Linked DNA regions of Serinibacter salmoneus. The protein of the gene in region 1 interacts with the protein of each later gene in a pairwise test. Links are inferred from orthologs where the notes say so. Each region holds a gene or a part of one and is shown on either strand. Other genes may lie near its edges.

Region 1 (4,406 bases):
ACGCTGTCCGGCGGCGAACGGCAGCGACTCGCGCTCGCGCACGCCCTGGCCACCCGACCCGACGTGATGCTGCTGGACGAACCGTTGACCGCCATCGATCCCGGCCTGCGCGCCGAGGTGCTGCGCCGCCTCGCCGATCGTGCCCAGCAGATGTCCATCACGATGCTGGTGGTCTCCCACGACATCGAGGCGATCGACCGCCTCTGCCCGCTCGTGCACGTGATGGCCGACGGCGCATTCGTGGCGAGCGGGAGCCTGCGCGACATCCTCGCCGACCCGCAGCATCCCGCGGTGGTGGATCTGGCGAAGGCTGCGCCGCTCGTGGCGCAGCGGCTACGCTGACCTCCGCGTTCGAGTCGCACACCCGCCAGTAGAGGATCAACCCGTGCCCAACCGCCTGCAGATCATCGCCGCGTCCCCGGACCCGGCGCTCCTCACGCTCCCGTGGCACCTGCCCCTGGAGGAGTGGCCCGAGGACGTGCTCGCCGCGCTCCCCCGCGGCATCTCCCGGCACGTGGTGCGGTTCGTGAAGCTCTCCGGGCGCGTGATCGCCGTGAAGGAGATCGGTGAGAGCGTGGCGCACCGCGAGTACGACCTCCTGCGTCAGCTCGACCGGATCGATGTGCCCTCCGTGGAGCCCGTGGGTGTGGTCACCGGTCGGGTCAGCCGTGAGGGTGAACCCCTCACGCCGGCGCTGGTCACGGAGCACCTGCAGTTCTCCCTGCCCTACCGCGCCCTGTTCAGCCAGTACCTGCGCCCCGACACCGCGACCCGCCTCATCGACGCGCTCGCCGTGCTGCTGGTGCGGTTGCACCTGAACGGCTTCTACTGGGGGGACGTGTCCCTGTCCAACACCCTCTTCCGCCGCGATGCGGGCGCCTTCGCGGCCTACCTCGTGGACGCCGAGACCGGCGACCTGCACGAGGCGCTGACCCCGGGCCAGCGGGCCTACGACCTCGAGATCGCCCGGGTGAACGTGATCGGCGAGCTCATGGACCTCGAGGCCGGGGAGATCCTCGACTCCACGGTCGACACCCTCACGGTGGGCGAGATGCTCGTGGTGCGCTACGAGGAGCTGTGGAAGGAACTGACGGGCTCGGAGTGGTTCGAGCCGGGCGAACTGTGGCGGGTGCAGGCGCGCATCGACCGGCTGAACGACCTCGGCTTCGACGTCGGCGAACTGGACATGTCCACCGACATCGACGGCACCCGGATCCGGATCCAGCCCAAGGTGGTCGACGCGGGTCACCACCACCGCCGGCTGATGCGACTGACCGGTCTGGACGTCCAGGAGAACCAGGCGCGGCGCCTGCTGAACGACTTGGATTCCTACCGGATGTCGACCGATCGCCAGGGCGAGGACGAGGAGTTCGTGGCCCACGACTGGCTCACGAACGTCTTCGAACCCACGATCCGCGCCATCCCGCGGGAGATGCGCGGCAAGCTGGAGCCCGCGGAGGCGTTCCACGAGGTGCTGGAGCACCGGTGGTACCTGAGCCAGCAGCAGGACCGCGACGTGCCGCTGAGCGAGGCGGTGCCCTCCTATCTGGACACGGTGTTGCGGCACCGGCCGGACGAGGTGGCCGTGCTCGGCCTGGACACCGCCACGCTGCGGGCCCTGGACGAGGACGACGGGGACCGGCTCATCGGCTGATCCCCACCGAGCCGGGGCCCCTCAACGCCGCTGCTTGGACACCTCGTACAGTGCCAGCGAGGTGGCCACCGAGGCGTTGAGGCTCTCCACACTGGAGGAGATCGGGATCGCCGCGACCAGGTCGCAGGTCTCGCGCACCAGGCGTGAGAGCCCCTTGCCCTCCGCTCCGGCCACCAGCACCACCGGTCCCGCCGCCACGGGCAGGTCGCTGACGTCGCTCGTGCCGCCGCCGTCGAGCCCCACCACGAAGACGCCCTGCTTCTTGAACTCCTTCAGGGTGCGCACCAGGTTGGTGGCGCGGGCCACCGGCACGCGCGCGGCGGCCCCCGCGGAGGTCTTCCAGGTGGCGGCCCCGACCCCGGCGGCGCGCCGCTCCGGCACGATCACACCGTGCGCGCCGAACGCCCCGGCGGAGCGGATGATGGCCCCGAGGTTGCGGGTGTCGGTCACACCGTCCAGGGCCACGAACAGCGGCGCCCGGTTGCTCTCGAACGCGGCAGCCAGCAGGTCGTCCGACACCGCGTAGGTGTACTCCGGGACCGAGAGCAGGATGCCCTGGTGGGCTCCTCGGCCGGCGAGCGTGTCCAGCTCGGTGCGGGTGGTCTCGATCAGGGGGATGCCCTGCTCGACGGCGCGGCGCACCGATTCCTTCAACCGGTCCTCGGACTCGGTGCGGGAGGCGACGTACAACGTGGTGGCGGGGATGCCCTCGCGCAGCGCCTCGAGCACGGAGTTGCGGCCGAAGATGACCTCGGCACCCGCCTTGGGGGTGCGCTGCTTGGACTGCGCGGCGCGGTTCTCGCTGCGCTTGGTCGCGGCAGCAGCCTTGCGGGCCGCCGGGTGACCGGTGCGCTCGCTCGCCTTGGGCGTGGGGCCACGCCCCTCCAGCCCGCGACGGCGCTGCCCGCCCGAGCCGACCTGGGCGCCCTTCTTGGTGCTCGCCTTGCGCACCGCACCGCGGCGCGAGGAGTTTCCTGCCATCGTCTATCCCTTGATCGTCCAGCGGACACCGTCCGCCGAGTCCTCCACCGCGATACCCGCGGCGACAAGCGTGTCGCGCAACGCGTCGGCGCGCGCCCAGTCCTTCTGCGCCCGGGCCGCGGAGCGGTCAGCGAGCACGGCCTGCACCAGCACGTCGAGCGCGTGCGCACTCGCGTCCGTCCCGGCGCTCGCGCGCCACTGGGCGGCGAGCGGGTCCAGGCCCACCACGTCCAGCATCGCACGCACCACCAACACGCAGGCGGCCACCTCGCCCCGATCCCCCGTCGCCAACGCGGTGTTGCCCCGCCTGACGTGCTCGTGGATCACGGCGAACGCCGCTGCGAGGTTGAGGTCGTCGTCCATGGCCGAGGCGAACTCCGGGGGGAGGTCGGCGTGCGCCAGGGCGGCGCCGTCGTGCTCCCCCACCAACTCGGAGCCGCGCACCACGAACTGCTCCAGGCGTTCCCAGGTGGCGGCTGCCTCGGTGAGGGTCGCATCGGAGAACTCCACGGTGGAGCGATAGTGCACCCCGCCGATCGCCAGCCGCAGCACCGCGGGGGTGGCGCGCTGGAGCACGTTGGTCACCGAGAGGTAGTTCCCGAGCGACTTGCTCATCTTCTCCCCGCCGGTGGTCACCCAGGCGTTGTGCAGCCAGTACCGCGCGAAGCCGAGGCCGGCGGCATGACTCTGCGCCTGCTCGTTCTCGTGGTGCGGGAAGCGCAGGTCGATCCCGCCCGCGTGGATGTCGAAGGTGTCCCCGAGGTAGCGCCGGGCCATCGCGGAGCACTCCAGGTGCCAGCCCGGCCGGCCACGCCCGAACGGGGTCTCCCAGGCGGCGGTGGCGGGCTCCCCGGGCCGGGGCGCCTTCCACAACGCGAAGTCGTGCGGGTGGCGCTTGTCCGGCGCGCCCTCCTCCCCGGAGTCCATGAGGTCCTCCAGACGCTGCCGGGTCAGCGAGCCGTACTCGGGGAGCGAGCGCACGTCGAACCACACGTTCCCGCTCTCGCCCTGATAGGCGTGGCCGCGTGCGACGAGCTCCTGCATCAGGGTGACCATCTCGGGGACGTGACCGGTGGCGCGCGGGGAATAGGTGGGTCGAGCGATCCCGAGCGCGTCGTAGGCGGCGTCGAACTCCTGCTCGAACCGGTAGGCCCACGCCCACCAGGGCGCACCGTGCTCGGCGGACTTGGAGAGGATCTTGTCGTCGATGTCGGTGACGTTGCGCACCAGGGTGACCTCGTTCCCGGCGCGGCGCAGCCAGCGCACGAGGACGTCGAAGGCGAGCGCGGAGCGCAGGTGACCCACGTGGGGTTCGCTCTGCACGGTGGCACCGCAGACGTACAGGCCGACCCTGCCTGGCTCGAGCGGGGTGAAGGCGCGAACGGCGCGCGCGGCGGAGTCGTACAGGTGCAGGGTCACGCGCCCAGCCTACCGATCACACGCTCCGGCAGGAGCCGGGCACACGCGTGGCCCGAGGCGCGGAACGCCTCGGGCCAGCGTTGTCAGATCAGATGACCAACAGGTCAGGAGGCGGCGAGGAGTTCGTCGAGCTTGGCCTCGGCCCGCTCCTCCTCGGTCTTCTCCGCGAGCGCGAGCTCGGACACCAGGATCTGGCGCGCGCGGGTGAGCAGCCGCTTCTCCCCGGCGGACAGCCCGCGGCCCTTGTCGCGCCGGCTCAGGTCGCGCACGACCTCCGCCACCCGGATCACATCGCCCGAAGCGATCTTCTCCACGTTGGCCTTGTACCGCCTGGACCAGTTCGTGGGCTCCT
Region 2 (2,930 bases), 1.8 Mb from region 1 along the record:
GCGGGCTGAGCCCGAACACGGCGAGCCCTGGCCGCACCAGGTCGAAGTGCAGGTCCGGGCGCACCAGGGTCGCGGCGGAGTTTGCCAGGTGGCGCAGCTCCAGGTGGGCGCCGCCTGCCTCGGCGAGCGCCACCGCCTCCAGGAACACCTCGCGCTGGGAGGCGGTGGTGGCGGAGGTGACGTCCTCCGCGGAGGCGAGGTGCGACCACACCCCGACGACCTCGACCTCGCCGGCCGCCTGCGCGCGCAGGGCCTGGTCGAGCATGTCGCGCCAGGCGGGCAGGAACTGCCCGCCGCGCCCGAGGCCGGTGTCGACCTTGAGGTGGATCCGGGCGGTGCGCCCGGTGGCGGCGACGGCGGCGCGCACCTCCGCGAGCGCCCACGGTGCCCCGACCGACAGGTCGATACCGGCCCGAACGGCCCGCGCCAGCGGTGCCCCGGGGGCGTAGATCCACGTCAGCAGGGGCGCGTCGACCCCGGCGGCGCGCAGGTCCAATGCCTCGGACAGTTGCGCCACACCGAGCCAGGTCGCCCCGCCTGCCAGCGCCGCGCGGGCACTGGGCACCAGGCCGTGCCCGTAGGCGTCCGCCTTGACCACGGCCATCACCGGCGCGGTGGCCCGCTCGCGCAGGGCGGCGACGTTGCGCTGGATCGCCGCGAGGTTGATCAGGGCGCGTGCCGGGTAGTCGCTCACCCTCCCAGTGTCCCATCGAGCAGGTCACGGATCACGGACGGGAGCGCCTCGGCCACGTCGAGCGCCGTGATCGGGCCACCCACCGACCCGCCGGCTGGCGCACGCCTGGTCCTCGACGCCTCCACCCCTGCGGCCCCCTCCACCCCGGCCGCCCGCCGCGCCGCGCGCCCGTGCACCGAGGCGGCCACCGCCCCCAGCCGCGCGGTGAGTTCGGGATCGGCGCCGGCGCCCGTGAGGTCGCCCGCCCGGGAGGCGAGCACCATCCCGGCGAGCCCGGCGAGCACGTCCCCGGCGCCGGCGGTGCCGAGCCACGGCGTCGCCTCGGCCTGGGAGTGGACCGGCCCGCTCGGCCCGGCCACCAGCGTGGTGGCGCCCTTGAGCAGCACGGTCGCCCCGGTGAGGTCCACGGCGCGGCGCAGCGCCCGCACCGGCAGTGCCTCCACCCGGGCACGGTCCCAGCCGGCGCGGGGGTCGCGCGCGGCGAGCAGCCCCGCGAGCTCCCCGGCATGCGGCGTGAGCAGCACGGTGGCGGGCAGCCGCTCGGGCAGCACCGCGAGCGCCCCGGCGTCGGCGACCACGGGGATCCCGCGCTCGACGGCGTGGGTCAGGGTCCGCTCCAGCCACGCCAGGCGCTCGGTGTCCCCCGCCCCGACCCCGGAGCCCAGCAGCCACGCCTGCACGCGGCCCACCTGGTCGGCCTCACCCAGTCCGCGCACCACCTCGGGGTGCCGCGTGAGCACCTGGGCGGCCGCGGCGTCGGGCCCGGCGTAGCGGACCATGCCCGCGCCCGCGCGCACGGCCGCGCTCGTGGCGAGCACCGCAGCGCCGGGGTAGGTGTCCGACCCCGCGGCGATGCCGAGCACGCCGCGGGTGTACTTGTGGTCGGCCGGTCCGGGAACGGCCCACTCCTCGGCGAGGTCACCCGCCTCGAGGCGCACGACGGCGTGGCTCGCCCCCGTCAGGTCGAGGCCGAGCGCCACCGTGGTCACCTCCCCGGCCGCGACCTCGGCCGGCGGCAGGAGCAGTGCCGGCTTCGCGGTGCCCATGGTGACCGTGCGGTCGGCGGGGAGAACGCCCTCGGGGAGCGCGCCGTCGTCCACCCCCACACCGCTGGGCACGTCCACCGCCACGACCCAGGGCCGCTCACCACGTGGCCGGGAGGCCATGGCGCCTCGCAGCGCGGTCACGACCTCCAGCGCCCGCCCGCGCAGGCCGCTGGAGGCGCCGATCCCCGTGATGCCGTCCAGCAGCGCCGCGCAGCCGGCGAGGCGCCCCGCGAGCTCGCCCGCGTCCTGGTCGGCGTCCAGGAACCGCGCCCCGGCCGCCCGCGCCCGCGCGGCACCGGCCTCGTGCATCGCCCGCCCGACGCCCACGATCTCCACCGCCGCCCCGCGCCGCGCCAGGTGGGCGGCGGCGATGAGGGCGTCGCCCCCGTTGTTGCCGCCACCCACCAGGACCCCGATCCTGGCTCCGACCACGCGGCCGCGCCGCGCGCGCAGGTCACTCGCGACCGCGAGGGCGAGGGCGAACGAGGCGCGCTCCATCAGCGGGACCCCGGCTGCCAGCAGGGGCGTCTCGGCGTCGACGACGTCCGTCACCCGGTGCGCGGTTCTCATGCCCCTATCCTGCCGCGCGCCCCACCCGCGCACAGGGCCCGTGCGACCGAGGGGGCAATATCGCCGCAAACGGGTTAGCGTGTCGTCAGGCGCGCTTACGCGCCCTCGCACATTTTCTCGGTATTCCTGGAGTCTCCCCTCGTGACGACCTACAAGCAGATCGATTCCCACCCCGAGGCGGTGCGGTTCCCGCTGATGGAACTGCCCGTCATCGGATTCGTCCTCGCGTTCGTCTGCGGAACGCTGAACGCGTGGACGCTGATGAATGCCGCCACGTTCGCGACCGTGCAGTCCGGCAACGTGGCCTCCTCCGGCATCTACCTGGCCACCGGTGAGTGGTCGAAGTTCTTGTTCGCCTGGGGTTCGGTGATCGCGTTCGGCCTCGGGTCCTTCGTCTGCGGTTACTTCATGACCACCTGGCTGCGCAAGGGTCGCGTCTACACGGTGCCGGTGCTGTGGGCGGAGGGCCTCATCATCGCCCTCATGGCCGTGCTGTGGGCCACCAGCGTGATCCCCGAGACCAAGACCGGCGCGCAGATCGTCTGCTTCGTGGTGAGCTTCGTGGCCGGCGCCCAGGGCAACTCCTTCCACAAGAACCACGGCATGCTCTACGGCAACGT
Region 3 (2,999 bases), 1.8 Mb from region 1 along the record:
GCCGCGATCAGGGCGTCCAGCAGCGCCGTTCCCACGCCGCGGCGCTGGGCGTGCGGGGAGACCCCGATGGTGGTGACCGTCCACTCCGGGTCGAGCGCCACGCCGGCCCAGCCGAGCAACACTGTGGGGTCCTCGTCCTCCACCGCGGCGACGTAGGTCTTGCCGGGGTGAGCGAGTTCGGCCTCGTAGGAGGCCCGGGACCATGAGCCCGCGCCGAACAGCACCGCCTCGAGGTCCATCACCGTGGTGAGGTCCTCGGGCGTGAGCGGCCGCAGCCTCATCGGCCGCCCGCCATCGCCGAGGCGGGCTTGCCGTGGATATCGGGTCGCCGCAGGTACAGCGGTTCGGTCGGTACCGCCTCGCCGCGCTCCACCCGCGCCGCGGCGAGCAGCGCGATCTGGGAGACGTCGAAGCTCGCCGCGAGCACGCGGGCCGCGGCGAACTCCTGCGGGTACAGGTCGGTGCCAGGTCCGGCCACCGCCTCACCCGTGGCCGCCAGGCCGGCGGAGCGCACGACGGCGTGGGGCTCGCTCAGGCGGATCCCGCCGGCGCTCCCGGGCTCGAGGCGGTAACGCGCGGTGTAGACCTCCTTGCGGCGCGCATCGGTGACGATGCGCACCTCGGAGAGACCCTCGGGTGCGTGGGCCGCGACGCCCGCGGCCCATGCGTCCAGGCTCGGCACCCCCCACACCGGCAGGTCGCGGGGCCGGGCGAGCATGGCGGCGGTCACGAGCCCCACGCGCAGACCGGTGAAGGGAGCGGGACCGGTGCCCACGGCGATCGCGTCGAGATCACCGATGCCGACACTCGCCTCCTCGAGGACGCCGGCGACCAGGGGCGTCAGGCGCTCGGCGTGCCCCCGCGGGTCGGGACTGCTCGCGCTCGCGAGCGTCACGCCGTCGCGCACGAGGGCGACGGCGCTGCCGGAGGAGGTGTCGAGGGCGAGGATCGTGGCCACCCCACCAGCCTAGATCCCCCCGCGCGCGCACCCCATACCCGCCGAACGATGAGTTACGCCGCCCCCATACCCGCCGAACGATGAGTTACGCAGCCCCGCAACACCGAAACCCGGCACAACCACCCGCTCGGCGAGAGGGTGCCTGCACAACAGCACGCTCGGTGGCGGGCAGAGGCAGGAGGTCTGGTGAGGGTGGGGGCCGCTCCGGAGTGGCTGGGCGTGAGGCGCGAGGAACGAGCGCCTGGGCAGAGCGGCCCCCACCCTCACCAGGCCGGACCGGACCCGCAGCGCGCCTCAGACCCGCAGCGGGGTGAGGTCCACGCCGGCCCAGCGCTCCCCCACGGCGACCAACGTCACGCTGCGGCCGCGCTCGACCTCGTCCCCGCGGGCCCGATCGATGCGCACCTCCAGCCGGTCGTCGCTGAGGTTCTCCGCGAGGCCCTCGCCCCACTCCACGACCGTGACGGACTCCTCCAGCGAGGAGTCCAGGTCGAGGGCGTCGAGCTCCTCCAGGCCGCCGAGGCGGTAGGCATCCACGTGCACGAGGCCGGGGCCCTCCCCGAGCGGTGGGTGCTCGCGAGCGATGACGAAGGTGGGCGAGGCGACCTGACCGCGCACCCCGAGACCGGTGCCGATGCCCTGGGTCAGCGTGGTCTTCCCGGCGCCGAGGTCGCCGGTGAGCACGAGCAGGTCGCCGGCGCGCAGCAGCGAGGCGAGCGCCGCGCCGAGGGCGCGGGTGGCGTCGGCGTCGGGCAGATGGATCTCGATGGCGGTCTGAGTCTGAGTCATGGGGTCCTCTGGGTGGTGGGCTGGATCGCCCCGTCGCGGTGGTGGACGCGCGGCACCCGCACCCCGAGTCGCGTGACGATCTCGTAGCTGATGGTCCCGGCGGCCTCGGCCCAGTCCTGGGCGGTGGGTTCGCCGTCGGTGCCGGCGCCGAACAGCACCGCCACGTCCCCGGCGGCCGCGCTCGAGTCGGCGCCGAGGTCGAGCACGAACTGGTCCATGCAGACCCGGCCGGCGATCGTGTACCGCCGCCCGGCCACCTGGACCGGTCCTGCGGACCCGGCGTGCCGCGGGATCCCGTCGGCGTAGCCCAGTGGCACGTCGGCCAGGACCGTCTGCGCGGTGGTGGTGTAGGTGTGGCCGTAGCTGACGCCCTGTCCGGCGGGCGCGTGCTTGACCACCATGAGGGAGGCCTCCAGCCGCATCGCGGGCTCCAGGCCCACCTCCCCGGCGCTCACGCCGGGCAGCGGGCTGAGCCCGAACACGGCGAGCCCTGGCCGCACCAGGTCGAAGTGCAGGTCCGGGCGCACCAGGGTCGCGGCGGAGTTTGCCAGGTGGCGCAGCTCCAGGTGGGCGCCGCCTGCCTCGGCGAGCGCCACCGCCTCCAGGAACACCTCGCGCTGGGAGGCGGTGGTGGCGGAGGTGACGTCCTCCGCGGAGGCGAGGTGCGACCACACCCCGACGACCTCGACCTCGCCGGCCGCCTGCGCGCGCAGGGCCTGGTCGAGCATGTCGCGCCAGGCGGGCAGGAACTGCCCGCCGCGCCCGAGGCCGGTGTCGACCTTGAGGTGGATCCGGGCGGTGCGCCCGGTGGCGGCGACGGCGGCGCGCACCTCCGCGAGCGCCCACGGTGCCCCGACCGACAGGTCGATACCGGCCCGAACGGCCCGCGCCAGCGGTGCCCCGGGGGCGTAGATCCACGTCAGCAGGGGCGCGTCGACCCCGGCGGCGCGCAGGTCCAATGCCTCGGACAGTTGCGCCACACCGAGCCAGGTCGCCCCGCCTGCCAGCGCCGCGCGGGCACTGGGCACCAGGCCGTGCCCGTAGGCGTCCGCCTTGACCACGGCCATCACCGGCGCGGTGGCCCGCTCGCGCAGGGCGGCGACGTTGCGCTGGATCGCCGCGAGGTTGATCAGGGCGCGTGCCGGGTAGTCGCTCACCCTCCCAGTGTCCCATCGAGCAGGTCACGGATCACGGACGGGAGCGCCTCGGCCACGTCGAGCGCCGTGATCGGGCCACCCACCGACCCGCCGGC

Evidence for each region. Proteins that work in one complex are often made in the same cells at the same time.
Region 2: the proteins of rlmB (region 1) and ATL40_RS02600 interact in binary tests that used the Escherichia coli proteins (3 or more experiments, as listed by UniProt). The link is inferred for Serinibacter salmoneus from one-to-one orthologs.
Region 3: the proteins of rlmB (region 1) and tsaE interact in binary tests that used the Escherichia coli proteins (3 or more experiments, as listed by UniProt). The link is inferred for Serinibacter salmoneus from one-to-one orthologs.

What each region holds. Positions count from the first base shown.
Region 1 is NZ_PDJD01000001.1:2,427,795-2,432,200, forward strand. Bases 656-3,407 are described here. They hold rlmB (23S rRNA (guanosine(2251)-2'-O)-methyltransferase RlmB), read right to left. Parts: upstream 2,636-3,407; coding sequence 1,676-2,635; downstream 656-1,675. Other genes in these bases: ATL40_RS10860 (DUF4032 domain-containing protein), read left to right, coding at 656-1,654; cysS (cysteine--tRNA ligase), read right to left, coding at 2,639-3,407. Also shown: ATL40_RS10855 (ABC transporter ATP-binding protein), read left to right, coding at 1-342; more of ATL40_RS10860, read left to right, coding at 386-655; more of cysS, read right to left, coding at 3,408-4,054; ATL40_RS10875 (CarD family transcriptional regulator), read right to left, coding at 4,159-4,406. UniProt on the Escherichia coli protein: Specifically methylates the ribose of guanosine 2251 in 23S rRNA.
Region 2 is NZ_PDJD01000001.1:603,412-606,341, reverse strand. It holds ATL40_RS02600 (bifunctional ADP-dependent NAD(P)H-hydrate dehydratase/NAD(P)H-hydrate epimerase), read right to left. Parts: upstream 2,311-2,930; coding sequence 691-2,310; downstream 1-690. Other genes in the region: ATL40_RS02595 (DUF1275 family protein), read left to right, coding at 2,452-2,930; alr (alanine racemase), read right to left, coding at 1-694. UniProt on the Escherichia coli protein: Bifunctional enzyme that catalyzes the epimerization of the S- and R-forms of NAD(P)HX and the dehydration of the S-form of NAD(P)HX at the expense of ADP, which is converted to AMP.
Region 3 is NZ_PDJD01000001.1:605,553-608,551, reverse strand. It holds tsaE (tRNA (adenosine(37)-N6)-threonylcarbamoyltransferase complex ATPase subunit type 1 TsaE), read right to left. Parts: upstream 1,748-2,999; coding sequence 1,253-1,747; downstream 1-1,252. Other genes in the region: ATL40_RS02600 (bifunctional ADP-dependent NAD(P)H-hydrate dehydratase/NAD(P)H-hydrate epimerase), read right to left, coding at 2,901-2,999; alr (alanine racemase), read right to left, coding at 1,744-2,904; tsaB (tRNA (adenosine(37)-N6)-threonylcarbamoyltransferase complex dimerization subunit type 1 TsaB), read right to left, coding at 278-958. UniProt on the Escherichia coli protein: Required for the formation of a threonylcarbamoyl group on adenosine at position 37 (t(6)A37) in tRNAs that read codons beginning with adenine.